3 regions of the Alteromonas sp. 4NH20-0104 genome follow, and region 2 is predicted to be linked to each of the others. Evidence: predicted binding sites of a transcription regulator. Region 2 holds the regulator's gene; each other region holds the start of a gene.
The links. The regulator FliA, encoded in region 2, starts transcription of late flagellar genes. The targets are predictions, from matches to a motif close to CTAAAGNTNNNNNNNNNNNNGCCGATA.
Positions count from the first base shown of each region.

Region 1: a site for FliA is predicted at 3,012-3,038, ahead of AC27IB_RS19635 (HAMP domain-containing methyl-accepting chemotaxis protein). Genes of this name have one in related genera too.
Region 3: a site for FliA is predicted at 2,447-2,473, ahead of AC27IB_RS15825 (flagellar protein MotY). Genes of this name have one in related genera too.

Region 1 covers NZ_BAAJLP010000033.1:50,328-55,654, reverse strand. The annotation lists gene AC27IB_RS19635 (HAMP domain-containing methyl-accepting chemotaxis protein) at 738-2,762, opposite strand; gene AC27IB_RS19630 (symmetrical bis(5'-nucleosyl)-tetraphosphatase) at 3,084-3,890, opposite strand; gene apaG (Co2+/Mg2+ efflux protein ApaG) at 3,900-4,298, opposite strand; gene rsmA (16S rRNA (adenine(1518)-N(6)/adenine(1519)-N(6))-dimethyltransferase RsmA) at 4,273-5,091, opposite strand; gene pdxA (4-hydroxythreonine-4-phosphate dehydrogenase PdxA) at 5,088-5,327, opposite strand, start outside.
Region 2 covers NZ_BAAJLP010000001.1:17,778-23,104, reverse strand. The annotation lists gene flhA (flagellar biosynthesis protein FlhA) at 1-304, shown strand, start outside; gene flhF (flagellar biosynthesis GTPase FlhF) at 339-1,694, shown strand; gene AC27IB_RS00095 (MinD/ParA family protein) at 1,691-2,551, shown strand; gene AC27IB_RS00090 (RNA polymerase sigma factor FliA) at 2,553-3,281, shown strand; gene cheY (chemotaxis response regulator CheY) at 3,326-3,709, shown strand; gene AC27IB_RS00080 (protein phosphatase CheZ) at 3,744-4,493, shown strand; gene AC27IB_RS00075 (chemotaxis protein CheA) at 4,506-5,327, shown strand, end outside.
Region 3 covers NZ_BAAJLP010000022.1:81,748-87,074, forward strand. The annotation lists gene AC27IB_RS15805 (TonB-dependent receptor domain-containing protein) at 1-487, shown strand, start outside; gene AC27IB_RS15810 ((2Fe-2S)-binding protein) at 512-706, opposite strand; gene AC27IB_RS15815 (peroxiredoxin) at 963-1,568, shown strand; gene rnt (ribonuclease T) at 1,672-2,313, opposite strand; gene AC27IB_RS15825 (flagellar protein MotY) at 2,520-3,401, shown strand; gene glpQ (glycerophosphodiester phosphodiesterase) at 3,462-4,463, opposite strand; gene gloA (lactoylglutathione lyase) at 4,470-4,853, opposite strand; gene AC27IB_RS15840 (hypothetical protein) at 5,103-5,264, shown strand; gene AC27IB_RS15845 (RNA polymerase sigma factor) at 5,261-5,327, shown strand, end outside.

The DNA of each region.
Region 1 (5,327 bases), on a different contig from region 2:
GAAGGGGGTCCCGGATATTTTCTGCGAAAATTCCGGGATGACGGGATGTGAGGAGGTCAAAAGTACTTTGTTATAACGAGCATACTGGCGGTTTAATTCATAACCGTCATACCGGCCCTCGAGCCGGTATCTCCTGGGCAGCGTGACTCGTTTAAAACAGCCCGCTCTTTATGTCGTTCTTTTTAGACCCACGATATCAGGGAAGGGGGGCCCGGATATTTTCTGCGAAAATTCCGGGATGACGGGATGTGAGGAGGTCAAAAGTACTTTGTTATAACGAGCATACTGGTGGTTTAACTCATTACCGTCATACCGGCCTTCGAGCCGGTATCTCCTGGGCAGCGTGACTCATTTAAAACAGCCCGCTCTTTATGTCGTTCTTTTTAGACCCACGATATCAGGGAAGGGGGTCCCGGATATTTTCTGCGAAAATTCCGGGATGACGGGATGTGAGGAGGTCAAAAGTACTTTGTTATAACGAGTATACTGGCGGTTTAATTCATAACCGTCATACCGGCCCTCGAGCCGGTATCTCCTGGGCAGCGTGACTCGTTTAAAACAGCCCGCTTTTTATGTCGTTCTTTTTAGACCCACGATATCAGGGAAGGGGGTCCCGGATAACGCCTTTGGCGTTTCCGGGATGTAAAAACACTAGGATGTTAAGGTTAGTCAGCCTGTTAAGGGGATCCCGGATAACGCCTTTGGCGTTTCCGGGATGTAAAAACACTTTAGTGTTTTTACACCTTAAACTGTCGGATTGAGCTTTGCAGTTCTTCGGCGAGACGGGCGACTTCTTCGCTTGAATCTGACGTTTGCTGTGCGCCAACCGTAGTTTCTTCTGCAATACCGACGATGGTTTCCAGTTTCTCAGAGATATCCTGTGATACCAGGTTTTGCTCACGGGCCGATTGTTCAATCTGACTGCTCACATCGTGGGCACGTTTAACGGCTTCAGATATGATATCCAGCGCCTGGGTAGCCAGTTCGGTTTGCTCAACACATTTGGCGGTTTGTTGCTTGCCCTGGTCCATAACGGATACGGCTTTTTCTGCCCCTTCCTGCAGGACTTCGATCATGGCATTAATTTCCTGCGTTGACTCCTGCGTTCGGCTGGCCAGTGTGCGCACTTCGTCTGCTACCACTGCAAAGCCCCGGCCTTGTTCACCGGCACGAGCTGCCTCAATTGCCGCATTCAGTGCCAGCAGGTTGGTTTGATCGGCGATACCACGGATAACATCCAGGATGCTACCAATGCTGGCGCTGTCCTGATGAAGCTTATGAATAACCTGAGCGGCATCTTCAACATCGCGGGCCAGTACTTCAATGGTGGCTTTGTTCTCCAGTGAAATATCGCGTACCTTGTTCGATTCCTGATCCGCATTGCGGATTTCCAGCAAGGTATCTTCGGCATTTTGCGAGACCATCTGTGAAGTGGAATGCATCTCAGTGGTCGCCGTAGCCACCAGACCGATTTGTGCTTTCTGATCCTGAATCGATTTGGTGGTTTGCGTGGTAACCGCTGAAGTTTGCTCCGATGCCGCCGCCAGCTGCTCTGCGCGCACATTAATGCCGCGGATCAGCTCTTTCAGACTGAGTATCAGCTTATTACAGTTTTTCGCTAACTGCCCAAACTCATCCTGACTGGAGTCGTCGAGGTTATGGGTCAGATCGCCAGAGGAGGCGATATTCAGCAGGTCGTTGACTTTCTTAAGCGGCACCGTAATCGCGTTAACGGTTTTGTAACCGGTCAGGAACGCAATGGCCAGCGAGGCTACTACAATAACCAGTACCAGCGTGGTACCAAAGCTGACGTTGCTGGTAACCTGTTCTTCCAGCGTTTTCACTTTGGCATTGGTCAGATTCAGTAACTGCTCAAGTTCGCCTACGGCACTGGCCGCCATCTCTTCAGATTTGCCCAGGGCTTTTTCGGTTTGGTTGCGCAGTTCCAAACGTGAAACATGCAGTTGCACCACACCGTCACTGCCCGTTACGGCATCGATAGCGTCGTCTACCAGGGATTCTACTTCTTCCAGTGTACCAGACGAGTCCTGGCCATTGGCTGCACTCAGCATGGCATCAAGTTGTTCGTGAATCGCATCCACGGCGAACTGCACTTCGTTACCAAGCGTATCAGCACGCACCAGTGTCTGGGTTTTGATGTAATCTGAAGTAACCGTAATGAGTGTCAGCAAACGGGTTTCCAGTTCGCCACCGAGCTCGGAAGCGCGACGCAGATTAGTATTGCTTTGTACTTCCCTTAAATCACTGAAATCAAGAAGGTAGGTGGAAGCGTCATCGGCGTTATCTTCCAAATCCATCAAACGGTTTTCCACATCATTACGGCGGGATAAATAGTTGTTGTGGCTGGCATACAAGCCGTTAACCGTAGACAGGTAATCCTGTGAGATACCGTTTACATTCTGTAAAGCGGCACTGAGTTTGGGATCGTTTTTTACCGTTGTTGCCAGGGCTTTATAGGCATTGGTAAAGTTCTGACTGGCTTCCTGGAACTGTGTTTGCTTTTCGTTAACTGTTGAGAGTTCATCAGACACATAAGCTTCGAAAACCAAACGCCCCATGTTCAGAAATGAGGCTTTAAGCGTATTACTGCCGATTACTGTGGGGACTGCCACCGTATTTACTTCGCCTACATCATTTTGTAATGAACGCAGATTAAACAGAGACACTCCGCTGATGATTAGCAGCAGCACACTTATCGTGAAGAAGCCGAGAATAACCCGCGCTTTTACCGTTAAATTCATTGTAGCTCCCAGAGCATTATTATAGTTTTGGTATTCCAAACAAATATGAACTGTGCCTGTTCGGAGTCTGGTGTTAACCGGTTTCTTTGGTATTGCAGCGTTGCATCCCCTCAAAGCACGCAATAAAACCGGGTAATCTGTAACAGGAGAGCTGTTTCCTCCCGCAAGTTTAGTTATACCAATCTTTTAAAACTGATACAAAAGTATTAGAACTTTTTCAGCGGATTTTTATATCAATCCTGGTGTTTTTATCGGTCGTAATGGCCAATAGTTAAATGATTTTGTTAATGGTTGCCCATTATTATAGTCGGTGACAGACGATTACGCTGATACAGAAATGTATTCGCCGGATTCCTTATGCCACAGGGTCATGGTATTTCCCCACACGTAGCCGGTATCCAAAGCAATGAATTGCGCAGAAGAGGTTTTTCCCTGCAGGGCAGCCCAGTGGCCAAACAAAATGGTTTCATTGGCTTGCAGCTGCTGATTAGACACGTCAAACCAAGGGCGCAATGAAGTAGGTGCATCTTTGGGAGCTGATTTTTCGGTAAGATTTAACGCCAGCGAAGGGCGCACAAAGCGCATGCGGGTGGTGGCGTTGATAATAAAGCGTTGGCGCTGTTTACCGCTGAGTTTCTGGTTCCATTTGGGCGGGCCATCGCCGTACATGTTTTCGAGCAGTTGCCGCCACTTAACACTTTTTAGCTCATCGCTGATTTCTTTACTGTAAGCAATGAGCTGCGTTGTCGACCAGCCCGGGTATAAACCGGCATGGACCATGGTGTGCTGTGCATCCAGAGCCATGGCTAGTGGCCATTGCCTGAGCCAGTCGGTCAGCGCCGCCATGTCCGGAGCTTTTATTAAAGGTTCCAGGTTATCGCTGCGCTTGGGATTCTTAATGCCCTGAGAAACGGCCAGAAAATGCAGATCATGATTGCCCAGAACACTATAGAAACTGCTGCCTAGTGAGCGCAGATAACGCAGTGTACTCAGCGAGTCTTCACCGCGGGCAATGAGATCGCCCACCGCATAAAGGTTATCGCGGCCAGGTTCAAAACTGATGCTGTCGAGCAAACGGCGAAGCCCGGCGTAACATCCCTGAATGTCGCCAATTACGTATGATGCCATATCAGTAGATTAGTTGATGATATTAGGTAGCGCGAGGCGAAATGGCTCAATGGGCACTCTGAATACATCGCCATCAGCGGTTTTCATGTCGTAATACCCTTGCATAGTGCCTACTTCCGTGTCGATAACGGAGCCACTGGTGTACTGAAAACTGTCACCGGGTTCAATGGTAGGCTGTTTGCCAACCACACCTTCACCGCTGACTTCAGTTTGTTTGCCGTTAGCATCAGTTACCAGCCAGTAGCGGTGAGTCAGTATCACCGCAAAGCTATTATGATTCATTACGGTAATCTGATACGCAAAGGCGTACTTGTCACTGTCTGAGGGTAAATGTTCAGGCAAATGCCGCGTGACTACCCGAACGGTAACCAGTTCGGCCGGATTATTTTCGGTCTTCGGTGCTGTCATGTTCACTCACCCAATTCGCAACGGTTGCAAAATCATCGAGCGACAGTGTCTCAGCCCGTCGGGTTGGATCAAGGCCAAGCGCTTCTAACTGTGCTTCGTTAATACAGTCTTTCAGACTATTACGTATGGTCTTTCTACGTTGATTAAACGCCATCGTGCAAACACGTTCAAGCATTTTTACTTCACTGACCTTAACCACCGGGGTGCGATGGGGGGTCAGGCGGACCACTGCAGACTCCACTTTGGGCGGCGGAACAAAAGCACCCGGCGGTACATTGAGTACGGGCTGAACGCTACAGTAATACTGCGCCATCACCGACAATCGGCCGTAATTTTTATTCCCCGGGCTGGCCGCCAAACGGTTTACCACTTCCTTTTGCAGCATAAAATGCATGTCGCCAATAATGCCGGCGTGGGAAAACAGATGGAACATAATGGGTGTGGAAATGTTGTACGGCAGGTTACCGAATACCCGAAGCGGCGCATCGGGCCTGGCCAGGTCGTTAAAATCAACAGTCAGCGCATCCTGCTCCACAACGGTGAGTTTGCTGCCATGGAATGGATGCTGACGCAAGCGTTTAGCCAGGTCGCGGTCCAGCTCAATGACGGTCAGTGCGTTAACCCGCTCACAGACTGGATCGGTCAGTGCACCCAGTCCGGGGCCGATCTCCAGAAGGTTTTCACCGTCCTGAGGGTTGATGGCATCGACAATTTGCTCAATAACAAAAGTGTCGTTTAAGAAGTTTTGGCCAAACCGCTTGCGGGCGGTATGACCTAAATGGGTTTTATTCATTGTTGATGATAAGCCAGTTCGATTGCTTTATTCATTGCTTTGGTAAAACTGCCGCTATCTGCCTGACCTTTAGCGGCCAGATCCAGGGCAGTACCATGATCTACTGAGGTGCGAATAAACGGCAGACCAAGCGTAATGTTCACCGAGGCACCAAAGCCTTTATATTTTAGCACGGGTAGGCCCTGGTCGTGGTACATGGCAAGTACCACATCCGCATCTTCCAGGTATTTGGGCTG
Region 2 (5,327 bases):
CGAGTTGCCGGTAATTACCCTGGCTCCGGAACTAGAACAAATGCTGCATCAGTCACTACAAGCGGGTGGGGATGATGGCGCCGGTATAGAACCCGGTCTGGCTGAACGTTTGCAACAGTCGCTGCAACAGGCTGGTCAGCAGCAGGAACTGGCGGGCGAGCCCGCGGTGTTATTAACGTCGGGCATGTTACGCCCGGTATTGTCGAGATTCTTAAAGAATGCAGTGAATGGCTTGCACGTGTTGTCGTATCAGGAAATTCCTGATGATAAGCAGGTTCGCATTGTTTCTTCCGTCGGTCAGTAAGCTGACAGACACCCTTAATACCTAAGAGGTCATTATGAAAATTAGACGATTTTTTGGCAAAGACATGCGCGAAGCATTAAGCCAGGTAAAAAATGAGCTGGGTAGTGATGCGGTGATCATGTCAAACCGCAAAGTGGCCGACGGCATTGAACTGGTAGCCGCTTACGATAAAGAGCCTGAAGCCAGATTGTCGGTACCGCCGAAGCCAAAAGCCCCGGAGGCCAGACAAAACGAAGGCAGTCTGCCGACCTTAAGCGAGATTATTGGCGATGATGGTCCGGATACTCTGCGCGCATTGCTCGAAAAGCAGGCTGAGCAGAAAGCGGCAGTAGCCCAGCGTGTAGAAGCGGCCAACGCTGAAGCGGAGAAACGCGCGCCGGTGAAACCGCTCGCGACCGAGGCCCCGGCAGTCAAAGAAACCTCACCATTCCCCGCAGTTGAGGAAGACGCAGAGCACAGCGGCGGTGGCAGTCTGGCGGATATCCGCGCTGAAATTGCCTCATTACGCAATGTGTTACAGTTTCAGTTAGCCGATATGCAACAGCAGCAACAGTCGCGCCTTAAGCCACAACAACGTTACCTGTTGCAGCAGCTTTGTGCGATGGGAATTAGTCAGCAACTGGCCGCACAAATGGTCACCTACACGCCGGCTGAGTGTAATGAGCGCGAGGCCTGGCTGTATCTGTTAAAACTTTTGTCCAATCGTCTGACCACCAATAACGATGATATTCTCACCCAACAGGGAGTGGTTGCTTTAGTCGGACCGACCGGTACAGGTAAAACCACTACCATTGCCAAATTGGCTGCCCGCTATGCCCAAAAGTATGGTGCCGATCAGGTAGCACTCATTACTATCGATAGCTACAGAATTGCTGCGTATGAGCAACTAGCCACCTATGGCAAAATTATTGGGTGTCCGGTTCGTAAAGCTCAATCAGGTGAACAATTGGCCGATTTACTGTTTCAGCTGCGCAACAAACGCCTGGTATTGATCGATACCGCAGGCTTTAGCCAACGCGACAGTCGTTTGATTAGCCAGCTTGCCACCTTCGGCCAGGTAAGCGGTCAGCAGGTAAAAAACTATTTAGTTGTGCAGGGTAATACGCAACAGGCTACACTTAAGCATATTATCAACGCCTATAAGAGTATTGATTTGCAAGGATGTATCATCACTAAGCTGGATGAGTGCTATAGTTTAGGGGAAGTGGTCAGCAACGTAATTGAGGCGCAATTGCCGGTCAGTTATGTTGCCGATGGCCAACAGGTGCCTGAGGATATTCACGTTGCTAATGCGAAATCTATAATCTCTTTAGCAGCAAAGCTTTATAAAAAGTATGGTTTGAATCATACTAATAGCAGTTCCGATGTAAACACAGCACAGGCAGTATGATTGAAGACCAGGCGAGTAGCTTACGAAAGATGAATCAATCACGATTAATCAAGGTAATAGCCGTTACCGGCGGTAAGGGCGGAGTAGGGAAAACTAACGTTACTCTGAATACCGCTATAGCAATGGCAAAACAAGGCAAAAAGGTCATGGTTCTGGATGCAGACCTTGGTCTGGCGAACGTAGACGTGATGCTTGGACTGCGCGTAGAGAAGAATTTGTCTCACGTGTTGTCCGGGGAATGCACGCTCGACGAAGTGCTGGTAACCGGTCCCCATGGCATTAAAATCGCCCCGGCGACTTCCGGTACCCAGTCCATGACAGAGCTGTCACCCACTCAGCATGCCGGGCTTATTCGCGCGTTCAGTGAACTGCGCTCGCAAATCGATGTGTTAATCGTCGATACGGCGGCAGGTATCTCGGATATGGTGCTCAGTTTTTCCAGGGCTTCTCAGGATATCCTGGTAGTGGTGTGTGACGAACCCACCTCACTTACCGATGCCTATGCACTGATTAAAATTCTGAACCGCGACCACGGCATTTTCCGGTTTAAGATCGTGGCCAATATGGTCCGCGATGTGCGGGAAGGGCAGGAGTTATTCAGCAAGCTTTCCAAGGTCACCGGGCGTTTTCTCGATGTGGCACTGGAATTAGTTGCCACGATTCCCTTTGATGAAAACATTCGTCGGGCGGTTCGCAAGCAAACCGCTATTGTGGATGCTTTCCCGTCATCACCGGCTTCCGTCGCGATTGGTCAGTTGGCCACCAAAGCTCTGACCTGGCCTGTCCCGGCGCAGCCCGGCGGACACCTCGAATTTTTCGTTGAGCAACTGATCGCGTCGAAGGTGGCAGGGAGATAGCGTGAATAGCAAAGCTGCAGCGTACCAACAACAAACTGATAAAGCGCAGCTGGTTGAGCGACATGCCTCTTTAGTCAAACGTATTGCTCACCATTTAATGGCGCGGCTACCAGCCAGTGTAATTGTCGATGATCTGATTCAGGCCGGTATGATTGGCCTGCTTGAGGCAGCGAAAAATTTTGACGGCAGCAAAGGTGCCAGTTTCGAAACCTTCGCCGGGATTCGGATCCGTGGTGCTATGCTGGATGAAATCCGCAAAGGCGACTGGACACCCCGGTCGGTCCACAAGAATGGCCGGGCTATTTCCGATGCCATTTCTCAGGTTGAGCGGGAAACCGGACGTGATGCGCGGGATGTCGATATTGCGGCCAAGCTCAATGTATCCTTGCCGGAATACCATCAGATGTTATCCGAGGTCAATGCCGGCAAACTGGTGGGTATTGAAGATTTAGGCGTGTCTGAAGACGTAATCGCGACGGATGAGTCGCGGGGTTCGGATTCGCCGCTGGAAGATTTAATGCAAGGTTCATTTCAAAAAGCGCTGGCGCATGCTATTACTACATTACCAGAGCGTGAAGCGATCGTACTATCCTTGTATTATGACGAAGAATTAAACCTGCGGGAAATCGGCGAGGTTCTCGAGGTAAGTGAATCACGGGTCAGTCAAATTCACAGCCAGGCGATGTTAAAATTAAAAGCGCGCATGCGGTCCTGGCAGACTGGTGAGTAACATTAACTATACTAACAATATGACTATCCTCACTGGAGGCAATTTTGGATAAGAATATGAAAATTCTCGTGGTAGACGATTTTTCTACGATGAGACGTATTATCAAAAACTTACTCAAAGATCTCGGCTTTTCCAATATTCAGGAGGCCGATGATGGAAGTACTGCACTGCCAATGTTGCAGCAAGGTGACTTTGACTTTGTGGTGACTGACTGGAATATGCCGGGCATGCAGGGTATCGATCTGCTGCGGGCAATTCGTGCAGACGATAAACTCAAGCATTTACCGGTACTGATGGTAACTGCTGAGGCGAAAAAAGAGCAAATCGTAGCGGCCGCTCAGGCGGGGGTAAACGGCTACGTAGTTAAACCGTTCACTGCCGCTACGCTAAAAGAAAAACTAGAAAAGATTTTTGAACGTTTAGGTTAATCCAGTAACGTGTTTAACCGCTGAGGACAACTGGATGACTGAAAATAAGAAAGTCCCCATTACGCTGGATGAAGCGAAGCAGTTGGTTACCTTTCTGGAAGAAGGTGATACCGATTCTGCTAATGCACTGCTTGACGCTGTCACCATGAAAGAGTCTGTCGAATTATTCGCAGAGGTGGGTAAGCTTACCCGTCAGTTACACGACTCTTTAAACAATTTTCAACTGGATGAACGGATCGCCGGTTTGGCGAACGAAGATATCCCTGATGCGCAGACCCGATTAACCTACGTTATTGAAGAAACCGAAAAAGCGGCTAATACTACAATGGATGCTGTTGAACAGAGCATGTCTATTGTTGAAACCATGAAAGGGCAATTAGACAGCCTGATGCCTGAGTGGAAAAAGTTAATGAACCGCGAGATCGAACTCGACGAATTTAAATCCATGTGTCTTGACCTGGATAAACACCTTGAATCTTCTGTGGACGATGCCGATAAGATGATGGGGCTGTTGACCGAAGTGCTTATGGCGCAAGGTTATCAGGATCTGACCGGACAGGTTATCCGTCGCGTAATAGAGTTGGTCAAAGAGGTTGAAGACAGCCTGGTTCACATGCTGACTGTGTTTGGCGGTGCAGAAGTGACCAAAGCGGCCAATTCTTCGCAGCCGAAGGCCGAAAAGGCGATTGTCGCCGAAGGGCCAATTATTGATGCCGAATCGCGTGACGATGTGGTGTCTGGCCAGGATGATGTGGATGACCTTTTATCCAGCCTGGGTTTTTAGGGGAGCGGATACATGTCTTTTGATGTCGATGAAGATATTTTGCAAGATTTCCTGGTTGAAGCCGGTGAAATTCTTGAGCAACTCCAGGAGCAGTTAGTTGATCTGGAGAACAATCCAGAGGATAAGGACCTTCTCAATGCCATATTCCGGGGCTATCACACCGTAAAAGGGGGTGCCGGATTTTTGTCACTGACCGAACTGGTTGAAATTTGCCATGGCGCTGAAAACGTCTTTGACGTAATGCGTAATGGCCAGCGCTCGCTGACCCCCGAACTCATGGATACTATTCTGCAGGCCACTGACGTGGTAGTGGATATGTTTGAAAAGGTCAAAATGCGAGAGCCGCTGGAACCGGCTAGTGCTGGGCTGGTTGAGACATTGCACAAGCTGAGTAATCCGGAAGCGCCCGGAGAAAATATTTTTGGCGACACGCAGGATGAGGCGCCGGCCGCACAACCTGAACCCGTCGAAGTCGAAGAGACGTTCGAGCTGGAAGAAGACACTGCTCAATCAGGCAATCCATCTGAACTGATTGAAGATATCACTGAAGACGAATTTGAAGCCTTGCTCGATGAGCTGCACGGCACTGGTGGTGCACCCGGCGCCGCGGCTGGCGCTGCGCCTGCCTCTCCGGCACCGGCTCCAACGCCGTCCGCCGCACCAGCTGCCAGCGGTAATGAAGACATTACTGACGATGAATTTGAAGCGCTGCTTGATGAATTACACGGTAAAGGACAGTTCAGCGGCGAGTCTCCAGCCCCTGCATCACCTGCGCCTGCCAGTCCGGCTCCGGCAGCGGAGACTGGAGGGGGGGAAGAAATCTCTGATGATGAG
Region 3 (5,327 bases), on a different contig from region 2:
CTGGCAGTTTGACGTTTACGGCTGGCAGCATCAGTTACTGGCAACGCTGAATTGGACAGACACTCAGGTGACCAGAGTGAGTGCCAGGGACTTCGAGCAAACAGAGGGCTCGATAAACCTGACCGCCCAGCGCATACGTATGCTGGAAGACAACTTACCGGCTTACCGGGCGAATGTGAGTCTGATCCAGCAACTTGGTGCACATCAGCTGGCCTGGCAACTGCATTATTATGGCGCCTTTTACGAAGATCATCTGGACGCTTCGGCCGGTTACGATATTGAGACGGCAGGACGGTTTACTCTGGATGCGCGGTGGTCGTACACCCTAACGCCTGAGTGGCAGCTAACAGTGGGCATGAATAATGTGTTTAATACTCAGCCTGAACTCAATCCGCACCGGTTTGTCGCGGGGGCAAAGTATCCGTCAACGAGTCCGGGTGGGTTTGATGGGCGTTATGGGTTTGTTGCGTTAAAAGCAGGGTGGTAAGCCGGGAGGCAATAAAAAAGGACGTTAACCAACGTCCTTAAACAAGCTTTCATTAATAATGGTGGAATCGATAACCTGTTGGGCCATTTGTATGCACTTACCACATTGCGAACCCAACTGCAGTTGTTCGCGCAGATCACGTATATTGCCAACGCCGCTGTCAGTCACAGCTTTGCGTATCGCGGTATCAGTTACACCGTAACACATGCAAACGTACATAGAACCTTAACTCCAATATCAATATGCAAATGATAATAATTGCTATTTGAGGTTATTGCAAATATTTTGTGCAGCTTTATGACGAATCCGTCATCTGGCAGGTCAATATCGGCTTATCTGGTCTGATGAGTTTAAAAAAGTCCGCAACGTCAATTGTATTTTCATTTAATGCACTCACTATATCAGGCAGCAGCAGATACTGATGTGATATAGATCACAACTACTGCTATTCACATAATGAAAATGGAGAATAGATATGAGCGTACTAGTTGGACGTCCAGCCCCGGATTTTACTGCAGCAGCCGTCTTAGGCAGTGGTGAAATTGTTGACAGCTTTACTCTGAGCGAAGCCATCAAAGGCAAAAAAGCCGTCGTCTTTTTCTATCCACTGGACTTTACCTTTGTATGTCCGTCAGAACTGATTGCTTTTGATAAGCGTTACGAAGAATTCACTAAGCGTGGTGTTGAGGTTATCGGTGTGTCTATCGATTCTCAGTTCTCGCACAACGCATGGCGTAATACACCTGTAAACCAAGGTGGTATTGGTCCGGTAAAATACACCCTGGTTGCTGATACCAAGCATGAAATTTGTCAGGCCTACGACGTTGAGCATCCTGAAGCGGGTGTGGCTTTCCGTGGTTCTTTCCTGATCGACAAAGAAGGTCAGGTTCGCCATCAGGTAGTTAACGATCTGCCTTTAGGTCGTAATATCGACGAAATGCTGCGCATGGTTGACGCACTGGATTTCCACGAAGAGCACGGTGAAGTATGTCCGGCTGGCTGGACTGAAGGTAAAGCCGGTATGGACGCAAGCCCTGAAGGTGTTGCTAAGTACCTGGCTGAGAAATCAGAAGAGCTTTAATCGCGTTTTTGAAATGAAAAGAGGCACTTCGGTGCCTCTTTTTTTTGCTTTAATTTTTACGCCCAGGGGGGGCCTGACCAGGTTATAGCGTTAATTGTTAAACTTAGTTTTCGTTAGGTGCGGACAATGGCCAACCGCCCAGACTGGCGTAGCGATTAACGATATAGCAGAACAATTCGGCGGTTCTTTCGGCATCATAAAGGGCGGAATGAGCTTCATTCTGATCAAAGCTTATACCAGCGGCCTGACAGGCTTTTACCAGAACAGTCTGACCTAAGGCGAGCCCGGCAAGGGTAGTGGTATCAAACGATACAAACGGGTGAAACGGCGTGCGTTTTATATTACAACGCTCAATTGCGGCATTCACAAAGCTCTGATCAAAGGTGGCGTTGTGTGCCACTATCACACTGCGCTGACAGTCCGCTTCCTTTTGCAGTTTACGTACGTGTTTACACAGCCCTTTCATGGCTTCATCTTCACTGATGGCACCACGTAAGGCACAGTCCGGGTCGATACCATTAAAATCAAGCGCTGCCTGTTCTAAATTGGCCCCTTCAAAAGGGGTCACGTGTGCATGGTAGGTAGCAGCAGGGGCTAACATGCCCTCACTGTCCATGCTTAGAGTGACTGCGGCAATTTCTAACAGCGCGTCGGTGGTTGCATTAAAGCCTGCTGTTTCGACATCAATGATGACCGGGAAATAGCCTCTGAAGCGTTGTGACAGTGGGGGAATAGTTTGTGGCATATCACTCTGTATCTGGTGGTTGAATAGTAAACCTGACGGTTAGTGGTGAGCAGACTCGTTGATGGATAAATCAAAGAGTGTTCTCATCAGGGGGAGAATTATGTCAATATTAGCGCTGAGTATCTACCCGGTGCTAAACTTTTATTGTTCGTTGACGATAAGATAGAGACGAAGGTTTACAGGTTTATCGATTACTGAGGCTATACATGTTGAAATCGGTTTCGCTAATTTCATTTTCCATTGCTTTGCTGGGGATGGGCGCCAGCTCGGCTCAGGCATCATTGCGTCAGTACCATTCAACGGTAGAAAGCTCACAGTGGCAGCTCAGCAGGAGTTCTAGACTCAGCTGTACGCTTAGCCATACTTTGCCCGGTTATGGGGAAGCGCAGTTCACCAGTGAAGCGTCCAAACAACTCAATATGGAATTTGTGCTGGATATGAATCTGTTGCCCAAGAAGTTTGGCACGGCAGCGGTTTATGCCGTCCCGCCGAAATGGATGCCCGGTGTCAGGGCGCGACAAATTGCCGACATGACATTGCGTACTCAGTACGATGGTGATTTACCCGAAGAGACCGCCTGGACCATGCTCAGTGAGCTGGAAAAAGGCTTTTGGCCAACCATTTATTATCAGGACTGGTACAACCCGAATGACGAAGTTGCAGTGGGGTTAAATGCGAGTAATTTTGCTCCGGTGTATCAGGACTTTGTTAGTTGTGTGTCAAACCTGCTGCCGTACAGCTTTGATGATATCAGCTACACGGTACTGAGCTACGAGAAGAACAGTACCGAGCTATCACGGTATTCGAAGCGCAGGTTGGCGATGATTGGCGACTACTTGCGAGAAGATAACGAACTTGAACTGGTGCTTCTCGACGGTTACACCGACAGTTACGGTGGCTCATGGAATAACCAGCAGTTGTCGGTAAAACGAGCAAACGAAGTCAAGAAATACCTTACCGACCTCGGTGTAGGAGAGGATCGCATTGAAATCACCGGGCACGGTGAAAAACGCCATATTGCGCCCAATACTACCAGCCAGTCAAGAGCAACAAACCGTAGGGTGGTGGTCAGGATGGCAAAGTCCTGAGTCTGACGACGATTGTGAAAAGCCGCGACTGACTCTCGCGGCTTTTTTGTGTGGGTGGATTCACTGGCCTTGCAAAAAACGTTTAACCGGCGGGACCTGATCGGTAAACACACCATCGAACTGCCATTTTTTCACCATCAGCATCAACAGTTGCTCAGCGGAAATCCCTGGCGGCAAAGCATCGAGTCGAAAGGTGTATGGGTGAATCAGCAGCCCAGCCTGTTGAGCAGCCATCATCCAGTCGGTGAGCTCTGTGGTTGGCTGCCCTTGCTCGTATCGCGTGACATGACCCAGCCATGGCCCTATGCCCTGTACATATTGGGTTAACTCCTGCATGCCAGCAACTGTTTTGAGGGCATCGTAGTTGGTAGGGGTTTCATTCCAGCTGTTTTCGGCAATAAGCTGAATGAGTTTGACTCTGGCACCGAGCTCCTGACGAAGTCGTTTAATTTCTTCAAAGTCAAAACACTGGATATAGATGTTGGCAGCGGCATCATCGAGATTATGCGCACGCAATACCTTCAGCACTGCTTTACTGATATCAATTCCCTGCTCGCGGTGCCAGGCCGGCGACTTGATTTCACTGTACAAACCGACTGATTCACCGGTAGTCGTATTGAGAGAGCGAATGGTGCTGAGATGTTCAGTAAAGGTGGCAACCTTAAATTGCCCCTCACCCTGATAGCGGTTTGCATAGACTTGCTTGCCCTGGGAGTCGGTACGTTCATGTACCGTTAATAACCTGAGTTCGGCCAGAGTAAAGTCCAGCGCATAGAAACGCCCGTCTTCGCGATGACGGTCAGGGAACACGTTTGCTACATTGGTGACCGTTTCAAGATGGATATCGTGTAGCACAACCAGCTCGCCATCGCTGGTTATCACCAAATCCTGCTCGATGTAATCAGGTTGCTGAGCAAAGGCCATGGTGGTGGCTGCCAGAGTGTGTTCCGGCAGATAACCCGAAGCACCGCGGTGGGCAATAATATCAAATGCCAGGCATTGAAATGACACCAGCGTCGCCAACGATAGCAGGGCTATCGGTTTTATATCAATTTTTAACACAAACACTTACTCAGGTTGGATTAACTCAATGGCATAACCGTCGGGATCGCGCACAAAGGCAATGACGGTTTTGCCGCCTTTTACCGGACCGGGTTTACGGTAAACATCGGCACCTTGTGCCTCAAGTTGCTCGCAAAAGGCATAGATGTCTTCTACAGCGAAGGCAACGTGACCGTAAGCATTACCCAGATCATATTCGTTATCACCCCAGTTGTAGGTCAGTTCCAGTACGCCCTGTTCAGACTCATCGGCATAACCTACAAATGCCAGAGTGTATTCATATTCTGTGTTGTCACTTTTACGCAGCAATTTCATGCCCATGGTGTCAACGTAAAACGCCAGGGAAGCGTCCAGGTCTTTTACCCGTAACATGGTGTGTAACATTCGCATCAAAAGCTCCTTCAAAAGACATTGTGCTGCCACTCTTTTTCAACAGTATGACAGCAAGGGATTTTATGTTCGCACTGTAATTAATCTGCAAAGCAGATTAAAGTAAATTGTGACCAGTGTGCCAAATAGGCGGTTTGAGCGCCAATAGCCGGTGTCAGGCCTGGCGTAAATTTTTTTCACAGCGGGTGTCACACTTTGCTGGTTAGCGGTTTCTTTATTGCACATGGATAATGAAAGGAAGATACCGTTATGAAAATTTCTCTGCCTGCGGCCTGTAAAAACACCCGCACCCGTTCTTTTGGCGTAATAGTGGCTATTGTCATTGCAATTTGGTCGGCGAATAGTCAGGGTAATGACCTGAGCTCATCTTTACTCACAGAACAGGTGCAACAGCAAGGAGCTAAACAATGAGCGTGCAAGCCTTAATATCAAATGATGATGTCTGCGCTGCTCAGCATGGCGATGAGCAGGCAT